Regions from separate parts of the Micromonospora sp. NBC_01699 genome, predicted to be linked through region 2. Evidence: predicted binding sites of a transcription regulator. Region 2 holds the regulator's gene; the other holds the start of a gene.
The links. Region 2 encodes HspR, which represses chaperone genes until heat shock. Its sites were predicted from a motif close to TTGAGTNNNNNNNACTCAA; they were not measured.

Region 1 (9,685 bases), 3.4 Mb from region 2:
TCGATCACACTAAGCGATCTTGATTCAGCCGTACTGGCCACGAACCCCGTTTCACTACGACAGGAGGAATCAGCAAGTGAGCCAGCAAGACGGAGCGTATCTCCGAGTCGGCGACGAGCAGACCGATGCATCGGACCCGGAGGACGCACTGACCATCCGGGGGTACACGATCGACATCCAGATCGTCGAGGACCCACAGGTCGAGATCGACGCCGAGACCCCTTGGCACCTGGCCCCCGAGGACCACAACCGGAACCGGAAAGGTCCGAATGCCCAACCCAGCAGACCAGCGCTTTGATTCCATGGTGGACAGACAGGGTCGCCTGAGGCGGATCAGGCGCAACGCCGGCCGCCACCGGGAAAGCCGGTCAGACCTCCGGCGAGCGCTCTATCGCAATCTTTCCCGGCGAGCGGCCGACACCGGGCCGACCGGGATGATCTGAACGGACCCACCGGGATATCGGTCGCTCACTGGGGAGGATGAGCGACCGATATCCTTTTCCGGCGCGGCACACAGACAACCCTCGGGCGCGGTCGTACGTCCATCTTTTCGTCACCCGCACCACTTACCGGCATCCTCGTTTCAACTGGTCCACTCCACCCGCGCCGGGGTCCGGATCCGCAGCGGGCGACGCGCCCCGGAGGGACACAGACGACGCCGGGACGCGACGGCCCCGACACCCCGACATCCCGGCCCAACGAAGCCGGCCACGCCCTCGACGCAGGCACCCGGACCAGCGCAGACATCGACAGCGGGGCCGGCGAGGGGGCCGCTACCCGGCCGGTCGCCCCGGAGCGTTTCCGGCCCGACGGCCGGGGTGCACCCGTCGCCGACCCCGGGCGCGGGCCGCTCGTCGAGGCGGCATTCCAGTTACCTTGGAAATAGCAATCATACCGACATAACCGGGCAGGCACGACAACCGGAATCACGACTCATCACATAGTCGCTGATCTGTGTCATACATTAACTCGGCCGACTGGCCACCCATCTGGGCGGCGAATTGCCGGACCTACTCCACCACCAAACGGAGGGCATGACACATGTTCACCCCAAGACAAAGTGGGCGTCGATCGGCGCCCCGACTAATCGTCGGAACAGTGTTGGCGACACTGATGACCCTGGCCACCGCCGGGGCCGCGCTGGCCGGCCCGACCACGGACGGTGTCACGGTGGCGGCGCGTACCGACGCGTTCATCCGGGACGTCGCGGGCGACGTCGGCCTGGAGCCGCACGCCCTCGACCCGATCTGGGCCAGCCCGGACATCAAGGTCTGCCCGACCGCGGTCGAATGCGCGACCAGCCAGAACCCGATCGTCGGAGTGACCAACTGGGTCTTCGTCAAGGTGAACGTCGCCGGCCCGTACGGCAGCGGCCCGAGCACCGGCTTCGTGGAGCTCTACCGGACGACGCCGGGTGGCGGCTCGACCTGGTCGAGTGAGTGGACCCACATCGGCAACAGCATCGTGACGACCGCCTACCCGGGTGTCACCACCGTGACGATCGAGTGGAACGGCGTACCCGGTCCCGGGCACTTCTGCTTGCAGGCCCGGTGGATCTCCAGCACCGACCCGATGACGTCCATCGGCCCGAACCACAGCGAGAACACCCGGAACAACAACAACATCGCCTGGCGCAACGTCGACTCGGTCAACCCGCTCCCCGGTTCCCCCCAGGTGCGTCCGTTCGCGATCGGCAACGAGACCGAGACGGTGACCAGGAACGACCTCGTCATCGCCCAGCGCGGAGAGCCGTTCCAGAACATCGGTGGCAAGATCATCGTTGACCTGGGCCCGGTCCTGTTCCCGCGTTGGGTGCAGGCCGGACGACCCGGCACGGGCATCCGCGAGGCCGGCCGCAACCAGGTGGAGGTGGTGGCGGCCAACGCCAAGATCATCGACCTGGTGCTCAATCCCGGTGAACGACCGGAGTTCAGTCTGATCTTCTCGACCACGACCGTGTCCTCGAAGCTGTTCACGATCGACGTGGTGCAGTTCGGGCAGGCCAGGGCCGGCGCACCGAAGACCGATGCCGGCGGCGTGCAGTACCTGGTACGCCCGACCCGGCAGTAACGACAGTCCGTCCGGGCTGCGGGCCGGACGTGGGCGTGGTCACCCTGGTGGGGGTGGGTCACCAGCCCGCGTCCGGCCCGTCCGTACGCGCTCAGTCGGTCTCGGGTGCCCGCGACTGCGACAACCGGCCCTCGGCCAGCCGCAGCCAGCGGTCCACCCCGATCTCGGTGAGGAACCGTTCGTCGTGACTGACCACCACGAACGCACCCTCGTACGCGTTGAGCGCGCTCTCCAACTGGCCGACACTGACCAGGTCGAGGTTGTTCGTCGGCTCGTCCAGCAGCAGCAACTGGGGCGCCGGCTCGGCGAACAGCACACAGGCCAGGGTGGCGCGCAACCGTTCACCACCGGACAGCACCCCGACCGGAAGGTGGATGCGCGCGCCCCGGAACAGGAACCGGGCGAGCAGGTTCATCCGCGCCGCCGCCGGCATCGCGGGCGCGAAGGCGGCCAGGCTCTCCGCCACGGTACGGTCGGGATCCAGCAGGTCCAGCCGCTGCGACAGGTACGCGATCCGGCCGTCGGCCCGCCTGAACTCGCCGCCCTCCGGCTCCTGGTCGCCGTTCACCAACCGCAGCAGGGTGGACTTGCCGGCACCGTTCGGGCCGGTCAGGGCGATCCGCTCGGGTCCCCGGATGCTCAGGTCGACGCCCCCGTCGGCGAACAGGGCGCGCTCGCCGTACCGGGCCTGCATCCGCTCGCCGAGGAAGACCGTACGTCCGGCCGGGACCCTGGTGTCGGGCAGTTCCAGCGTGATCCGCTGCTCGTCCCGCAGGGCGCGACCGGCCTCGTCGAGTCGGGCCTTCGCGTCACCGACCCGTGCCGCGTGGGTCGTGTTCGCCTTCCCGGCCGACTCCTGCGCGCCCCGTTTCATCGTCCCGGCGAAGATCTTCGGCAGTCCGGCGTTCCCGAGGTTCCGGGAGGCGTTGCCGGCCCGGCGTTCGGCCCGCTCCCGGGCCTGCTGCATCTCCCGCTTCTCCCGTTTGACCTCCTGCTCGGCGTTGCGGACGTTCTTCTCGGCCACCTCCCGCTCACCGCGCACGGCCTCCTCGTACGCGGTGAAGTTCCCGCCGTGGGAGCGGACCTCGCCCCGGTCGAGTTCGAGGATGCGGTCCATCCGGTCCAGCAGTGCCCGGTCGTGGCTGACCAGCAGCAGGCAGCCGGCCCAGTCCTCGACCACGCCGTAGAGCTTGCGGCGGGCGTCGAGGTCGAGATTGTTCGTCGGCTCGTCGAGCAGCAGCACGTCGGGCCGCCGGAGCAACTGGGCCGCCAGGCCGAGGGAGACGACCTGTCCGCCGCTGAGGGTGTGCAGGTGCCGGGTGAGGGCGACGTCGGCGAGGCCGAGCCGGTCCAACTCGACCCGGGTCCGCTCCTCGATGTCCCAGTCGTTGCCGATCGTGGTGAAGTGCCGCTCGCTCGCGTCACCGGACTCGATGGCGTCCAGCGCGCCGAGTACGTCGGCGATGCCCAGCACCTCGGCCACGGTCAGGTCGCCGACCAGCGGCAGGGTCTGCGGTAGGTAGGCGAGCAGCCCGTTGACGGTCACCGACCCACCGGTGGGCGGCAACTCCCCGGCGATCAGCCGCAGCAGGGTGCTCTTGCCGGCGCCGTTCGGCGCGACGACGCCCGTACGGCCGCCGCCGACGGTGAAGGAGAGGTCCCGGAAGACCGGGGTGTCGTCCGGCCAGGAGAAGGACAGGTTCGAGCAGACGATGAACGCATCGGACATGCGAGTGCCTCGGGAGTGTGATGCGGGCGACCGGGGTCACCCGGTGGAGGAACAGGGATGGGTGGAACGACGACATGGCCACGTCGGCGCTCTGCGCGCCCACCGGTGGCCGATCACGTCCGGGTGTCACCCGGAGATGTCGTCGTCACCCGCCATGTCTGGTCTCCCTGATTTCGATCGCCCTGATTCCGATCACTCGTGGGCCACTTTACCAGCGGACCCCTGCTCCCATCGGGGGCTCGGGTGGACCGGCGCGGGTGTGCCGTTCGGCGTACCCGAAGGGGTGTGCACGGACGGCGGGGGCGCCCCACCGAAGTGGAGCGCCCCCGCACGGACCGTCGGTCGGTGTTACGCCACCGCGAGCGCCGGACCGTCCAGCGTCTGCACGTCGTCGGCCTCCTCGGCCGGCCGCAGGGCCAGCGCGAGTACGTCCGCCACGTCGGCCAGGGTGTGCACGGTCAGTGCCTCGCGCACCTCGGTCGGCAGGTCGTCCAGGTCGGGCTCGTTGCGGGCCGGGATGATGACCTCGGTGAGGCCGGCCCGGTGCGCGGCGAGCAGCTTCTGCTTCACCCCGCCGATCGGCAGCACCCGACCGGCCAGGGTGACCTCACCGGTCATCCCGAACTCCGGACGGACCGGCCGCCCGGAGGCGAGCGAAGCCAGCGCGGTGACCATGGTGATACCGGCACTGGGGCCGTCCTTGGGCACCGCACCCGCCGGTACGTGCAGGTGGATCCGGCGTCCGGCCAGCGCGTTCGGGTCGAGCCCGAACTTGCGGCCGTTCGAGCGCAGGTACGACAGGGCGATCTGCGCCGACTCCTTCATCACGTCGCCGAGCTGGCCGGTCAGGGTCAGCCCCGGCTCGCCCTCCATGCTGGTCGCCTCGATGAAGAGCACGTCACCACCGGCGCCGGTGACGGCCAGGCCGGTCGCCACGCCCGGTACGGCGGTGCGCTCGGCCGACTCCGGGGTGAACCGGGGCCGCCCCAGGTACGTCTTGAGGTTGTCGGTGTCGACCCGTACCGGTCCGTCGCTCGTCGCCAGCGCGACCGCGACCTTGCGCAGGATCCTGGCCAGTGCCCGTTCGAGTTGCCGTACGCCCGCCTCGCGGGTGTACTCGGCCGCGAGGCGGGCCAGGGCCTCGTCGCTGACGCTGAACTCCTCGGCGGTCAGGCCGGCCCGGTCGAGCTGCCGGGGCAGCAGGTGGTCGCGGGCGATGGCGACCTTCTCCTCCTCGGTGTAGCCGTCGAGCGTGACCAGTTCCATCCGGTCCAGCAGCGGGCCGGGGATGGAGTCGACCACGTTGGCGGTGGCCAGGAAGAGCACGTCCGAGAGGTCGAGGTCGACCTCCAGGTAGTGGTCCCGGAAGGTGTGGTTCTGGGCCGGGTCGAGGACTTCGAGCAGGGCGGCGGCCGGGTCACCGGCGTAGCCCGCGGAGATCTTGTCGACCTCGTCCAGCAGGATCACCGGGTTCATCGAACCCGCCTCGCGCAGCGCCCGGACGATCCGGCCGGGCAGCGCGCCGACGTAGGTACGCCGGTGACCCCGGATCTCGGCCTCGTCGCGGATACCGCCGAGGGACACCCGGACGAACTTGCGGCCGAGCGCGTGGGCGACCGACTCGCCGAGGCTGGTCTTACCCACCCCGGGCGGGCCGGCGAGGGCGAGCACGGCACCGGAGCCACGGCCGCCGACCACCTGGAGGTTGCGGGTGGCGCGACGGTTGCGCACCGCCAGGTACTCCAGGATCCGGTCCTTGACGTCGCTCAGGCCGGCGTGGTCGGCGTCGAGCACCTCGCGGGCCGCGGCCAGGTCGGTGTTGTCGTCGGTCCGGGTCGTCCAGGGCATTTCCAGTACGGTGTCGAGCCAGGTGCGGATCCAGCCCGCCTCCGGGGAGGCGTCACTGGCCCGCTCCAGCCGACCGACCTCGCGCATGGCCGCTTCGCGTACCTTGTCGGGCAGGTCGGCGGACTCGACCCGGGACCGGTAGTCGGCCGAGCCGTCCGGCTCGTCCTCGCCCAGTTCCTTGCGGATCGCGGCGAGCTGCTGCCGGAGCAGGAACTCGCGCTGGGACTTCTCCAGCCCCTCGCGTACGTCCGAGTTGATCTGCTCGGTGACCTCCTGCTCCGCCAGGTGGGCGCGGACCCAGCCGACGAGCAGTTCGAGCCGCGTCGTCACGTCCGTCGCGGCGAGCAGTTCGGTCTTCTGGGCCAGGGTGAGCCAGGAGGTGTAACCGGCCGAGTCGGCCAGTTCGGAGAGGTCGGTCATCCGCTCCAGCGCGTCGATGACCTGCCAGGCGCCACGCTCCTGGAGCAGCGACGTGGTGAGGGCCCGGTACTCGCGGGCGAGTTCCTTGGCCCGGCCGCTCGGGGCGGGTTCGTCGAGCTCGGTCGCCTCGACCCAGAGCGCCGCTCCGGGTCCGGGCACGCCGGAGCCGATCCGGGCCCGGGACACGCCCCGGACCACGGCTGCCGGCTCGCCGCTGGGCAGCCGACCGACCTTCTCGATCAGGGCGACAACGCCCATGGAGCCGTATTCCCCGTCCACCCGGGGTACCGCGAGAACTTTCTTGTCACCGGCCGCGCGAGCGGCGTCGACGGCAGCCTGGGTGCTCGGGTCGAGGGTCACCGGGATGACCATCCCGGGCAGCAGGACTGCGTCGGTCAGGGGCAGAACCGGAAGAGTTGCCATCGAACACCTGCCATCGTTTGAGTTGAGCCTGTACGACTCAAGTAACAAACCGTGCCCCGTGTTCCGTGCTGTGGCGCAGGCCACATCCGGCCCGTACGCCGGGACCCGACCTTTGTTGACCTTCCGACGAACCGGACCCTAGGGTCCTGAGCGGAATTCGCCTTCGCGATTCGCACGGGGTTGGTCGGGCGCGTTGGTCGCCGGCCGGATCGGGAGCACCAGTTGCGTAGAGGACTTGCCGTCATCCTGGCCGCCGCCATGTCACTCACCGCGTGCGGCGGTGCGGACGGCTCCGCCACCGGCGGCGGGACCGGGATCGGGCACCGGGAGATCACCGTCGGGGTGATCCCGATCCTCGACGTGGCCCCGATCTATCTCGGCATCCAGCAGGGATTCTTCGCCGAACGCAAGCTGAGGGTCAAACTCGAACCCGCCCAGGGTGGCGCCGCGATCGTGCCGGCCGTGCTCTCCGGCCAGTTCCAGTTCGGATTCAGCAACAACACCTCGCTGCTGCTCGCCCAGACCCGCGGGCTCCCGCTGAAGATCGTGGCGCCGGGCTCCTCCTCGACCGGTACGCCCGGCCGGGACTTCGCCGGGGTGGTGGTCCCGGACGGCAGCCCGATCAGGTCCAGCGCCGACCTGTCCGGCCGATCGGTGGCCATCAACACCCTGAACAACATCGGCGACACCGTCGTACGCGAGGCGGTCCGCAAGGCCGGCGGCGATCCCGCAACGGTGAAGTTCGTCGAACTGCCGTTCCCGGAGATGCCGGCCGCCGTGCTGAGCGGCCGGGTCGACGCCGCGTTCGTGGTCGAGCCCTTCCTGACCATCGCCCGCAACCAGCGGAGCCGGGACATCTCGTCGGCGTACGCGGAGGCGACGGCGAACCTCTCGGTGGCGTCGTACTTCACCTCGGAAGACCTGATCGAGTCCGAACCCGCCCTGGTCGAGGCGTTCACCGAGGCGATGGTGGAATCGCAGGCGTACGCCGCGTCGCACCCGGACGAGACCCGTCAGGTGCTGTCCACGTACACCTCCATCGGGGCCGACCTGATCCCCACCCTGACGCTGCCCTCCTTCGCCGCGAAGATCAACCGGCAGTCGGTACAGGCGCTCGCCGACATGGCCGAGCGGGACGGCCTGGTCACGAAGCCGCCGCAGGTGGACGCGCTCTTCCGGTGACCGCGACGGGAACCTCTACCGCCACCGGGCCTACCGGAAAGTGCGCACGGCATCGATACCGGCCGACGGGTCGCGCTCCGCATACTGAAACGAAAGGCGGCGGCGACGAACACGGCGACACCGGCGGCGGCGCGGGTGTGGACCGGCAGGAGGAGCGAACATGGGCGGGACCGGAGACGAGGAGAAGCTCGACCTGGTCGTCCGGCGCCGGGAACAGGCTGCCGACGGCGTGGTCCGGCTGACCCTGGCCCAGCCCGACGGGAGCGCGCTGCCGGACTGGGCGGCCGGCGCCCACATCGACGTGATCATGGATGACGGCACCACCCGGCAGTACTCGCTCTGCGGCGACGCCGCCGATCCGGGGCAGTGGACGATCTCGGTGCTGCTGGAGCCGGCCTCCCGCGGCGGCTCCCGGTTCATGCACGACACCCTGAGGCCCGGCCATCCCGTACGGGTGCAGGGCCCGCGCAACCACTTCGCGCTCGAACCGGCACCCCGTTACGTCTTCGTCGCCGGTGGCATCGGGATCACCCCGATCCTGCCGATGCTCGCCGCCGCCGAGACCGCCGGTGTGCCGTGGCGGCTGGTGTACGGCGGCCGGACCCGCTCCTCGATGGCCTTCGTGGACGAGTTGACCGAGCGGTACGGCGACCGGGTGACGATCCGGCCGCAGGACGAAACCGGGCTGCTCGACCTCGACGACATCCTGGCCGACCCGGACCCGACGACCCTGGTCTACTGCTGCGGGCCGGAACCCCTGCTGCTCGCCATGGAAGCGGCCTGCCGGCAGCGGCGGCCGGGCACCCTGCGGGTGGAACGGTTCGCCCCCAGGGAACAGGGCGCGCCGGTCCTGGACGGTTCGTTCGAGGTCGAACTCGCGGCGTCGGGACTGGTGCTGACCGTACCGCCGGACCGCTCGGTGTTGGCGACGATCGAGGCCGCCGGGGTGGACGTGAACTACTCCTGCACCGAGGGGACCTGCGGGACCTGCGAGACGAGCGTGCTCGCCGGGGAGCCCGACCACCGGGACTCGCTGCTCACCGAGGAGGACCGGGCGGCCAACAACCGGATGTACATCTGCGTCTCCCGGTCCCGGGGGCGGCGACTCGTACTCGATCTCTGAGCGGGCTCGGGCGGACGTCGGGGGTGCTCACCCCGTGCCAGCCCGAAGGGCGCGGGCGGGGGCAGGGCTGGGCGATTTCCCCCGGCCCTGCCCCCGCGGGGTGTTCTGATGGTGCTGGTGGCCGAAGGTCCACCGCCGCTCGCGATGCCGGCGGCCGTACCCGCCGGACGAGAGGACACGATGCGCACACCCGTCGGAGTCGACGCGCGCCGGACGGGCGGCGACCCGACCCGCGCGCCGTCCGGCGGCGGCTGAGCGGGGCGCGCGGGTGGACCAGCTCAACAACGCGCTGTCCAACCTGTCCGGCTGGCCGCTGCTGGTCATCGTCGGGCTGCTCGCGTTCGGCGAGTGCGCGGCCTTCATCGGGCTGATCCTCCCCGGTGAGACGGCCCTGCTGATCGGCGGTGCGCTCGCCGCGACCGGTCGGACCAACATCGCCGCGCTGGTCATCATCGCGGCGGTGTGCGCCGTCGTCGGGGACAGCGTCGGATACGAAATCGGTCGCCGGGTCGGGATGCCGCTGCGGCACAGCCGGTTGGGGCGGTGGGTCGGCGAGGAACGCTGGCAGCGGGCGGAGAGGTTCATCCACCGCCACGGCCCGTCCGCCGTCATGCTCGGCCGCTGGGTCGGGGTGCTGCGGGCGCTGGTGCCGGCGCTGGCCGGGATGACCCGGATGCCGTACCGCAGGTTTCTCGCCTTCAACGTGATCGGCGGGGTGACCTGGGCGACGGCGGTGATCCTGATCGGCTATGTCCTCGGCGCGTCGTGGCAGAAGGCGCAGAGCTACCTCGGCGAGGCGAGCGTGGGGCTGGCGGTGGCCGTGGTGCTGGCGGTGGTCGTCCGCTGGTTGATCGTACGGCGACGCAAGCGGCGGCACGACCACTGACCGG
Region 2 (9,685 bases):
TCTGCGGGTCGACCACCCAGACGACCAGGTCGACCAGGCCGACCAGGCGGTCCACCTCGGCCCGGTGGGCCCACTGGACCGAGTCGAAGTCGGGCAGGTCGAGCAGGACCAGGCCGTGCAGGGCCAGTTCGTCGTCGCCGTCGAGCGCGCTCTCCCGGACGAACCGGTGCCGGGGCAGCACGCCGACCCAGTCGAGCAGCTTGGCCGCGCCGGTCAGCGGTCCCCAGACGCAGGCGTGGGTGACGCCGGTGGTCGGCCGGCGCACGCCGACCGGGGACATCTCCCACCGGGCGAGCGCGTTGAACAGGCTCGACTTGCCGCTGCCGGTGGCACCGGCGAGCGCGACGACGGTGTGGTCCCGGGACAGCGCGAGTCGGGCCTCGGCCCGTTCGACCAGGGTGTGCGCGGTACCGAGGCGCTTTTCCGGCAGCAGCCCGTCGACCGCCCGGCGGAACCGGTCGACCGCCTCCAGCCGGTTCAGCAGCCGGTCGGCGTCGATCAGCCGGTCGCCGCGCAGCGCGTCGCGTACCTTGCCCGCGAGGTTGCTCACCGGGCCACCTCCGGGCCGCCGGTGGTCAGGGCGGTCCGGGCGCGGGCGACTTCGACCGTCGCGCCGGCCGCGCGCAGCCGGGCGCCGGGTTCCGCGCCGACCTCCACGGTGTCGAGCTGGTCGAGGTAGCGGGCCAGTTCCTCTTCGAGCAACTTGTCGACCAGGGCCAGCAGGTCGCGGCGGGCGCGGGCGGCGAGGGTACGGATGGCCTGGTCGCCGAAGATCGCTTCGAGCACCTTCTGGGCGGCCACGGTGGTGCCGCCGGCTGCGGCGACCTCCAACCCGGTCGGGATGAAGGCGGTCGAGGCGAAGACCGCCACCATGACCGCGAGCCCCATCGCGTTGACCGCGTACGCGGCGGTCCGGGCGACGAACCGTTTGTCGCCTGCCTCGGCCCGGACCAGGTCGAGTACGCCCCGCTGCCAGTCCCGGATCAGCCGTTCCGCCCGGTCCGGCAGGTCGGTGCCGGGGCGGCCGAGTTCCGGGGTGAGCAGTGCCGCTCCGGACGGATGGGTGTGCCAGGCGTTGTACGCGCCCTCGGCCGCCTCGGCGGCGACCCCGCGCAGCAGGTTGACCAGTTGGGACTCGATCGCGTGCTGGAGCTGTCGGCCGGGTGCGGGTCGCCCGGTCACCGCGGCGACGACCCGGTCGCGGAGTCGACCGATCCGTGCCTCCAGGGTGCGGAACAGTTCGCCGGTGCCGACGAACTCCTGCCAGCGGTTGAGCACCTCGCCCCGGAGCAGCCGACCGTCGGAGAGCCCGTTCTCGACCGTACGCCGGGCGCCCCGGTAGGCGGCGTGGGCGCGTTCGGCGAGGTCGTCGGCGGTGGCCGCCTGGTCGTCGGCGGCGCCGGCCAGGCTCTCGACCGCCGGTCGCAGCGCGCTCAGCGCGCCGTCGAGGGTCTGCCGGACCACGGTGGCGCGGGCGTCGGCGTCGCCGGCCAGCCGGGCGAACCAGCCGCGCAGCGCAGCGGTGTAGCGCTCGGGTAGCAGGCCCTGCCCGTCGACCGGGGTCTCGGGGAGCACGAACAGCGGTGCCGCGCCGAGGCGTTGTTCGGTGAGCATCTCGGTGAGGTGGTCGGCCACCTCGTCGGCGGCCCCGAAGGGCACCCGGTCGAGGACCAGGGCGATGACGGTGCCGCGCAGCCGGGCGGTGCGCAGCAGTTCCCACGGGACGGCGTCGGCGTACCGGGCGGCGGTGGTGACGAAGAGCCACAGGTCGGCGGCGGCGAGCAGTTGCGTGGCGAGGGCCCGGTTGGCGTCGACCACCGAGTCGATGTCGGGTGCGTCGAGGAAGGCCAGGCCCGGCGGGAGGGCCGGCGCCGCGATCAGCTGGAGCGTGCCGGGGTCGTCACTGGCGTCTCCGGTTCGGGTCAGGCCGGGCAGCAGGTCGCCCTGGCGGAACCAGGCGAGGTCGCCGGGGTTGCAGACCAGGACGGGTGCCCTGGTCGTCGGCCGGAGCACGCCGGTGGCGCTGACCCGGGCCTGGACCAGGCTGTTGACCAGGGTCGACTTGCCGGCACCGGTGGAGCCGCCGACGACCACGAGCAGCGGGGCGTCGAGTCGGGCGAGGCGCGGGAGCAGGTAGTCGTCGAGTTGCGCGGCGATGGCCGCGCCGACCTGCCGGGCCTCGTCCGCCGATGGCAGGACCAACGGGTACGCGGTTTCGGCGATCACCGTACGCAGGTGCGCGAGCGCGGGTCGCAGGTCGGGTTCGGTGCTTTCCGCGACCTTCTGTCCGGCTGCTGCCCGCCAGGTCACCTCGCGTACGACCGGTGCGCTCCGGGTGGCGCCGGGAGTGTTCGGGTCGGCGTGACCGGTTCGGGGCTCGGTGCCCGGTTCAGCCGCCACTTGAGAGGAAGATTCGGATATTGTGGGAGGTTTCTCTACGAGGGCGGGCGCGCCGGGACCACTGGCGGGATCGCCGTGCGTCGTCACGGGTAAAGCCTGCCTGATGTATGCAAGACAGACAACAGGCACCCATACCGGTTCGGCCGCACCGGTACGTCGCCGGCCGGCAATCGTCCCTGGTCAGCAGGCCGATCGGCCGAGGTTGCGCGGATGTGACTCAACTCCAACTTGACGCCTGGGATCCTCGTGGCACTATTGAGTCCGGTCCACTCAACTTGCGGTGGGTTAGCTGCGGGCGGTGCCCGTCACCTGCCTAGTAACGAAGCGAGGAAGCAAAGATGGCACGTGCGGTCGGCATCGACCTCGGCACGACGAACTCCTGCGTCAGCGTTCTCGAAGGCGGTGAGCCCACCGTCATCGCGAACGCCGAGGGCTCGCGGACGACTCCTTCGATCGTCGCGTTCGCCCGCAACGGCGAGGTGCTCGTCGGTGAGGTCGCCAAGCGCCAGGCGGTGACCAACCCGGACCGGACCATCCGGTCGGTCAAGCGGGAGGTCGGCACCAACTGGTCGGTAGACATCGACGGCAAGAAGTACACCCCGCAGGAGATCTCGGCGCGCACGCTGATGAAGCTCAAGCGGGACGCCGAGGCGTACCTCGGCGAGCGGATCACCGACGCCGTGATCACCGTTCCGGCGTACTTCAACGACGCCCAGCGGCAGGCCACCAAGGAGGCCGGCGAGATCGCCGGCTTCAACGTACTGCGGATCGTGAACGAGCCGACCGCGGCGGCGTTGGCCTACGGGCTGGACAAGGGCTCCAAGGAGCAGACCGTACTGGTCTTCGACCTCGGTGGCGGCACCTTCGACGTGTCGCTGCTGGAACTGGCCGAGGGCGTGGTCGAGGTCAAGTCGACCAGCGGTGACAACCACCTGGGCGGCGACGACTGGGACGAGCGGATCATCGACCACCTGGTCAAGACCTTCCGGGGCCAGCACGGCGTCGACCTGTCGCAGGACAAGATGGCTATGCAGCGGCTCCGCGAGGCGGCCGAGAAGGCCAAGATCGAGCTGTCCGCGGCGACCACCACCAGCATCAACCTGCCGTACATCACCGCGGGTCCGGCGGCCACCGACGGTGCCCCGTCGGCTCCGCTGCACCTCGACGCGACCCTGACCCGGGCCGAGTTCCAGCGCATGACGCAGGACCTGCTGGACCGGACCAAGGGCCCGTTCCAGCAGGCCATCAAGGACGCCGGGGTGAAGGTCGCCGATGTCGACCACGTGATCCTGGTCGGCGGCTCCACCCGGATGCCGGCCGTCAGCGATCTGGTCAAGCAGCTCATCGGCCGGGACCCGAACAAGGGCGTCAACCCGGACGAGGTCGTCGCGGTCGGCGCCGCGTTGCAGGCCGGTGTGCTCAAGGGCGAGGTCAAGGACGTCCTGCTGCTCGACGTGACCCCGCTGAGCCTGGGCATCGAGACCAAGGGTGGCATCTTCACCAAGCTGATCGAGCGCAACACCACCATCCCGACCAAGCGCTCCGAGGTCTTCACCACCGCGGACGACAACCAGCCGTCGGTGCTGATCCAGGTCTTCCAGGGTGAGCGGGAGATCGCCGCCTACAACAAGAAGCTCGGCACCTTCGAGCTGACCGGCCTGCCGCCGGCCCCGCGCGGGGTCCCGCAGGTCGAGGTCACCTTCGACATCGACGCCAACGGCATCGTGCACGTCAACGCGAAGGACCTCGGCACCGGCAAGGAGCAGTCGATGACGATCACCGGCGGCTCGGCGCTGCCGAAGGACGACATCGAGCGGATGATGCGCGACGCCCAGGACCACGCCGACGACGACAAGCGTCGCCGCGAGGAGGCGGAGACCCGCAACGTCGCCGAGCAGCTCCAGTGGCAGACCGAGAAGTTCCTGGCCGAGAGCGGCGACAAGCTCCCCGGCGAGTCCCGCGAGCAGATCAACGAGGCCCTCGGTGACCTGCGCAGCGCGCTCGGCGGCACCGACCTGGAGGCGGTCAAGTCGGCGCACGAGAAGCTGGCCACGGTCTCCCAGCAGGCCGGCTCGCTGCTCTACGCGTCCCAGGCGGAGCAGGGCGAGCAGCCGGGTGCCGCGGGTGCCGGTGCGACCGGTGCCGGCCCGACCGGCGGCAAGCCGGCCAGCGGCCCGGACGACGTCGTGGACGCCGAGATCGTGGACGAGGACGACAAGAAGTGACCCGTCGCCACCACGCCGGCCCGGTCGCCCTCGGGCGACCGGGACCGGCGCTGCCTTCGGCGCTGTCCGGCACGAGGTAGTCGCGTGGCCGAACAGCGCAGGGTGATCGGCCAGCCCGGCCCGGTGGACCGGGGTCTGGACGAGTGGAGCGAGGAGAAGTCATGACGGAGAAGCCACAAGCCGCCGACCCGGAGACCACCGGGTCGACGCCGGGTGGCTCCGGCCCGGCGCAGGAGCAAACTGGCGAGCGGGTTGTCATCCGGGACAGGCGGAAGATCGACCGGTCCGACGACGGCACCGACCCGACGATCGACGATGTCGATTCGGCAAACGCCGAGGCATCGGTGAACGGGGTCGAGCCGGGGCAGCCGGACGAGTCGGACGACGACGAACTGGTCGGCGAGTCCGACCGGCCCGGTACCCCGATCCTGGACGAGTTGGTCGAGGACGCCGAGGTCGAGGTCGAGCTCGCCGACGGGAAGGCCCGGGGGCCGAAGTTGGACCAGCCGGCCGGCCTTGAGGGCGCGGTGGTGGACGCACCGGCCAAGCCGGTCGGCGGCGCACCCGGCCCGCTCGGCGCCGAGTTGGAGGCGCTGCGCGCCGAACTCGACGAGCGGACCCGGGACCTCCAGCGGGTGTCGGCGGAGTACGCCAACTACCGCAAGCGGGTGGACCGGGACCGGGGGCTGGCGGCCGAGCAGACCACCGGACAGGTGCTGACCGCGCTGCTGCCCGTACTGGACGACCTGGACCGGGCACGTGAGCACGGTGACCTGGTCGGGCCGTTCGGCACCGTTGCCGAGCAGCTCAACACGGCACTGACCCGGTTCGGCCTGACCCCGTTCGGGGAGAAGGGCGACCCGTTCGACCCGACCCGGCACGAGGCGGTGGCGCACCGGACCTCGGCCGAGGTCACCGAGCCCACCTGCGTCGAGGTCATGCGTCGGGGCTATCAGCTCGGCGAGCGGCTGCTGCGACCCGCACTGGTCGCCGTCGCCGATCCGGAGTAGTTGGATTCGACTGTCATGATCGGGGCGTACCGGGGGCCGTTACGGCGGAACCCGGTACGCCCCGATCACGACGCGAGGAAGGGGGTGGACGACAGATGAGTTCCAAGGACTGGCTGGAGAAGGACTTCTACGCCGCGCTGGGTGTGGGTAAGTCCGCCTCCTCCGACGAGATCAAGAAGGCGTACCGCAAGCTGGCCCGCGAGTCGCACCCGGACCACAACCCGGGTGACCCGCAGGCCGAGGAGCGGTTCAAGACCGTCTCCGAGGCGTACGACGTGCTCTCCGACGAGCGCAAACGCCGGGAGTACGACGAGATGCGCTCGCTGTTCGGCTCGGGCGCGTTCCGGCGCAACGCCCGCAGCGGCCAGCCGGGCGCCGGCGGTTACCCGTTCGACGTGTCCGACCTGTTCGGCAACGCCGGTCAGCCCGGGGCCGGTGACCGCCGGTTCGGCGGGGCCGGATTCTCCGACCTGTTCAGCTCGATCTTCTCCGGTGGCGGTGCCACCGGGGCGCCCCGGGCCCGTGGCCCGGCTCGCGGGCGCGACGTCGAGGCGGAGGTCGTACTCGACTTCAACGACGCCGTACGCGGGGTGACCCTGCCGTTGACGTTGCGCGCGCCGGGCGTCTGCGACACCTGCCACGGTGACGGCGCCAAGCCGGGCACCCAGCCGCGGGCCTGCCCGCAGTGCCACGGCGCCGGTGTGGTGACCCGCAACCAGGGCTCGTTCAGCTTCTCCGAGCCGTGCCGGGAGTGCCAGGGCGTCGGCACGGTGGTGGAGGAGAAGTGCCCGGAGTGCCTCGGCACCGGCGGGGTGACCAAGACCCGCACCCTGAACGTACGTTTCCCCGGCGGGGTGGCGGACGGCCAGCGGATCCGGCTCGCCGGTCGCGGTGAGCCGGGTGAGCGCGGCGGTTCGGCCGGTGACCTGTACGTGCTGGTCAAGGTACGCAACGACGAGCTGTTCGGGCGCAGCGGTGACGACCTCACGCTGACCGTGCCGATCACCTTCGCCGAGGCGGTGCTCGGCACCGACCTGCGGCTGCCGACGATGGACGGCGCGGTGACCCTGCGGGTGCCGCCGGGCACCCCGAGCGGCCGGACCCTGCGGGCGCGCGGCAAGGGCGTGGCCCGGCGCGACGGCCAGCCGGGCGACCTGCTGGTCACCGTGGAGGTCACGGTGCCGGCCCAGGTCTCGGCGGAGGCCCGTGAGGCGCTGGAATCGTTCGCCAAGCAGAGTCCTCCGGCCGGGCGGGAACATCTCGACGCCCGGGTGCGTCGAGTTAACTAGCGGTCGGTGATGCGGAGGTGAGTGGCGATGGCTGAGGAGTTCATCATCTCGGTCGAGACGTCGTCCGATGCCAAGGTGCTGATGATCTCGGTGGCGGCCCGGATGGCGGGGATGCACCCACAGACCCTCCGCCAGTACGACCGGATGGGCCTGGTCCAGCCGGGTCGGGCGGCGGGCGGTGGACGGCGCTACAGCGTGCGTGACGTCGCCCTGCTGCGCGAGGTGCAGCGGCTCAGTCAGGACGACGGGGTCAACCTCGCCGGGATCAAGCGGATCATCGGGCTGGAGCAGTTGGTCGACGAGTTGCAGCAGCGGATGGCGCAGATGGAAGCCGAGCTGGAGCACGCGTACCGGCGGGTTGCCGAGCTGGAGGCGGCGGCGACCGGCGCGTTCCCGCGCCGTGACCTGGTGCCGACGAACCAGGTGTCGACCGCCCTGGTGGTCTGGCGTCCGCGCGCCCGCTGACCCGTTGCCGCCGACCGGCCGTGGTTGGTCGTCCAGATGTCGGAACGCCCCGCATTTCCGCCCGGAAGTGCGGGGCGTTGGCCTAGTTTGAGGATGCCGGCACGGGCCGGGATCCACGGGGGGTCCCGGCCCGTACCGGCTTCGGTGCTGTCGGTGAGCCTCAGATCGATCTGAGCCGGCGGTGTACGGGCGGGTCGTTGATCCAGCCGACGAACCTCGCCTGGATCTGCTCCGGGGTCAGTTCGGGCAGTGCCGGCGCCGCCCTGTCCCGGAAGTGCCGCATGAAGGCGGCCAGTCGGTCGGGTTCCCCCGGGTAGAGCAACCGCACCCGGCGGCGGAAGACAGCGCATGGCCAGTCCTCGCCGTCGTCCGGGCAGCGCCAGTCGTCCGGGGCGGGGCGGTGCGCGGAGGTCAGGTCGTCGTCGGGCACGCCCGGTACCGCCTTCCGTCGATGTTGGACCAGGAACATGGCACCTCCTCGATCTGGATGGGACCGCCCCGGTCCGGTGGGCACGGACTCCGGTGGGCACGGATTCCGGGGCGGTCCCCAGTTCCGCCCGTCCACGTCCGGCCGTCCTACCGGGAGGGTCCGAGCGGTTCCTTGGTGACACTGTGGTGCCTCAACCATTACTGTCGGAACGGCACAATCCGCTTCGTGGATGAACCGGCACCGCTAGTGATGGTTGATAGACGATCGTCGAAATCATGGGAAGGTGTGGAACCCGTGGGAATCTCGCCGTCGGAGTTTCTGGTCCGCGAAATCAGACGCCGTCGGGTCGCCGCCAACATGACCCAGATCGTGCTGGCCCAACGGACCTTCTGCTCGGACTCGCACATCAGCAACATCGAGCAGGGCAAGGCCACCCCCGACGAGAAATTCCTGAGACTGCTGGACGAGGCCCTTGAGACCAGCGGCTTCTTCGTCAACCTCTGGCAGGAGTTGGTCCGCGACGCCGCGTCGCCCGTCTGGCTGCGCGAATGGCTGGAGTACGAGCGTGAGGCACTCACCCTGCGCGGGTACGAGCCGGCCTTCGTGCCCGGCCTGTTGCAGACCGAGGCGTACGCGCGGGCACTGTTGCGAATCGGTGGCCTGTCCGGTGCCCGGCTGGACGAGAAGGTCGCCGAGCGGCTCTCCCGACAGGCGATCCTCGACCGGGAGACCCCACCGGAGTTGTTCCTGGTGCTGGACGAGATGGTGCTGCGCCGGAGGTGCGGTGGCCACGACGTGATGAGCCACCAGGTCGAGCATCTGCTCGCCCAGATGGAGCGGCCCAACGTCCACGTCAACCTGATCCCGGTCGACCACGGCATCTATCCCGGACTACAGGGCAGCTTCGTCATCGCCGACCTGTCGAGCGGGTTGCGGGCCGGATATATCGATAACCAGCTTGATGCTCAGGTCTTCGAGGGGCAGGTGGACGTTGCTAGGCTGGGCGTGCGGTGGGACGGCTTGACCAGCGAAGCTCTCCCCGGCCGGCAAACGCTCGACATGGTGAGGGAAGTGGCCAAATCATGGATGTGACTGGCGCCCGGTGGCGGAAGTCGACCAGGTCGGGCACGAACGGGGGCAACTGTGTGGAGGTCGCCGACAACCTGTCCGACCGGGTTCTGGTCCGGGACAGCAAGGACCGTGGCGGGGGCATCCTGGCCTTCGACCCGGTCGCGTGGCGGGCGTTCGTGAGCCTCGCGAAACAGCACTGACCCGGTTCCGCGCGGAACCGGGCCGGCTGCTCCGGTCAGCCGAGGCGGCGACCCTGGCGGACCAGGCCGCCCTCGCACCAGTCGTGGTAGTTGAAGAGTTCCGGCTTGGCCAGCAGCACCCGGCTGTTGTGCGCCCAGACCTGCATCTGCTCGTCGCCGCCCTGCTCGGCCTGCTCGACCAGCTTGCGCAGCCGCCGCTTCGGGTGGGCCCGGAACTTCGTCCGGATGCCGTCGGCGGCGTAGATGTAGAGGCAGTGCAGGGCGAACCGGCGGGCCGGGCAGGACCGGTCCATCGCCAGCTCGAACAGGGTGGTGACGAGCCGGTCACCGGAAACCAGCAGGTCCCAGTCCTGCGGCATCGATTGCAACGGTACGGAATCGGGCTGGTAGGCCCAGGCGCGCAACTCGGCGGGGGACGGGTCCACCGGGTTGGAGAAGCCTTGGAACGCGGTCTGTTGCACGCTCACCGGGCCGACCTTCCGCTCTCGCGGGCGCGGGTCACTTCAGCGTCCCGCGCACGCACCACCTGTTGCGGCGACACGGTAGCGTGCCGCCGTCGATCTGGGGAAGAGCCCTGACGTGCCATTTCATCAAG

Region 1: a site for HspR is predicted at 6,513-6,531, ahead of lon (endopeptidase La). Genes of this name have one in related genera too.

What each region holds. Positions count from the first base shown of each region.
Region 1 is NZ_CP109199.1:2,969,079-2,978,763, reverse strand. It holds gene OG792_RS13335 (hypothetical protein) at 77-298, shown strand; gene OG792_RS13330 (hypothetical protein) at 1,099-2,070, shown strand; gene OG792_RS13325 (ABC-F family ATP-binding cassette domain-containing protein) at 2,162-3,799, opposite strand; gene lon (endopeptidase La) at 4,148-6,490, opposite strand; gene OG792_RS13315 (ABC transporter substrate-binding protein) at 6,713-7,672, shown strand; gene OG792_RS13310 (PDR/VanB family oxidoreductase) at 7,833-8,795, shown strand; gene OG792_RS13305 (hypothetical protein) at 8,904-9,050, shown strand; gene OG792_RS13300 (DedA family protein) at 9,064-9,681, shown strand.
Region 2 is NZ_CP109199.1:7,877,870-7,887,554, reverse strand. It holds gene OG792_RS32645 (GTPase) at 1-550, opposite strand, end outside; gene OG792_RS32640 (ABC transporter) at 547-2,400, opposite strand; gene dnaK (molecular chaperone DnaK) at 2,739-4,625, shown strand; gene OG792_RS32630 (nucleotide exchange factor GrpE) at 4,787-5,635, shown strand; gene dnaJ (molecular chaperone DnaJ) at 5,731-6,924, shown strand; gene OG792_RS32620 (heat shock protein transcriptional repressor HspR) at 6,952-7,389, shown strand; gene OG792_RS32615 (hypothetical protein) at 7,550-7,858, opposite strand; gene OG792_RS32610 (helix-turn-helix domain-containing protein) at 8,114-8,911, shown strand; gene OG792_RS32605 (DUF397 domain-containing protein) at 8,902-9,090, shown strand; gene OG792_RS32600 (hypothetical protein) at 9,126-9,557, opposite strand.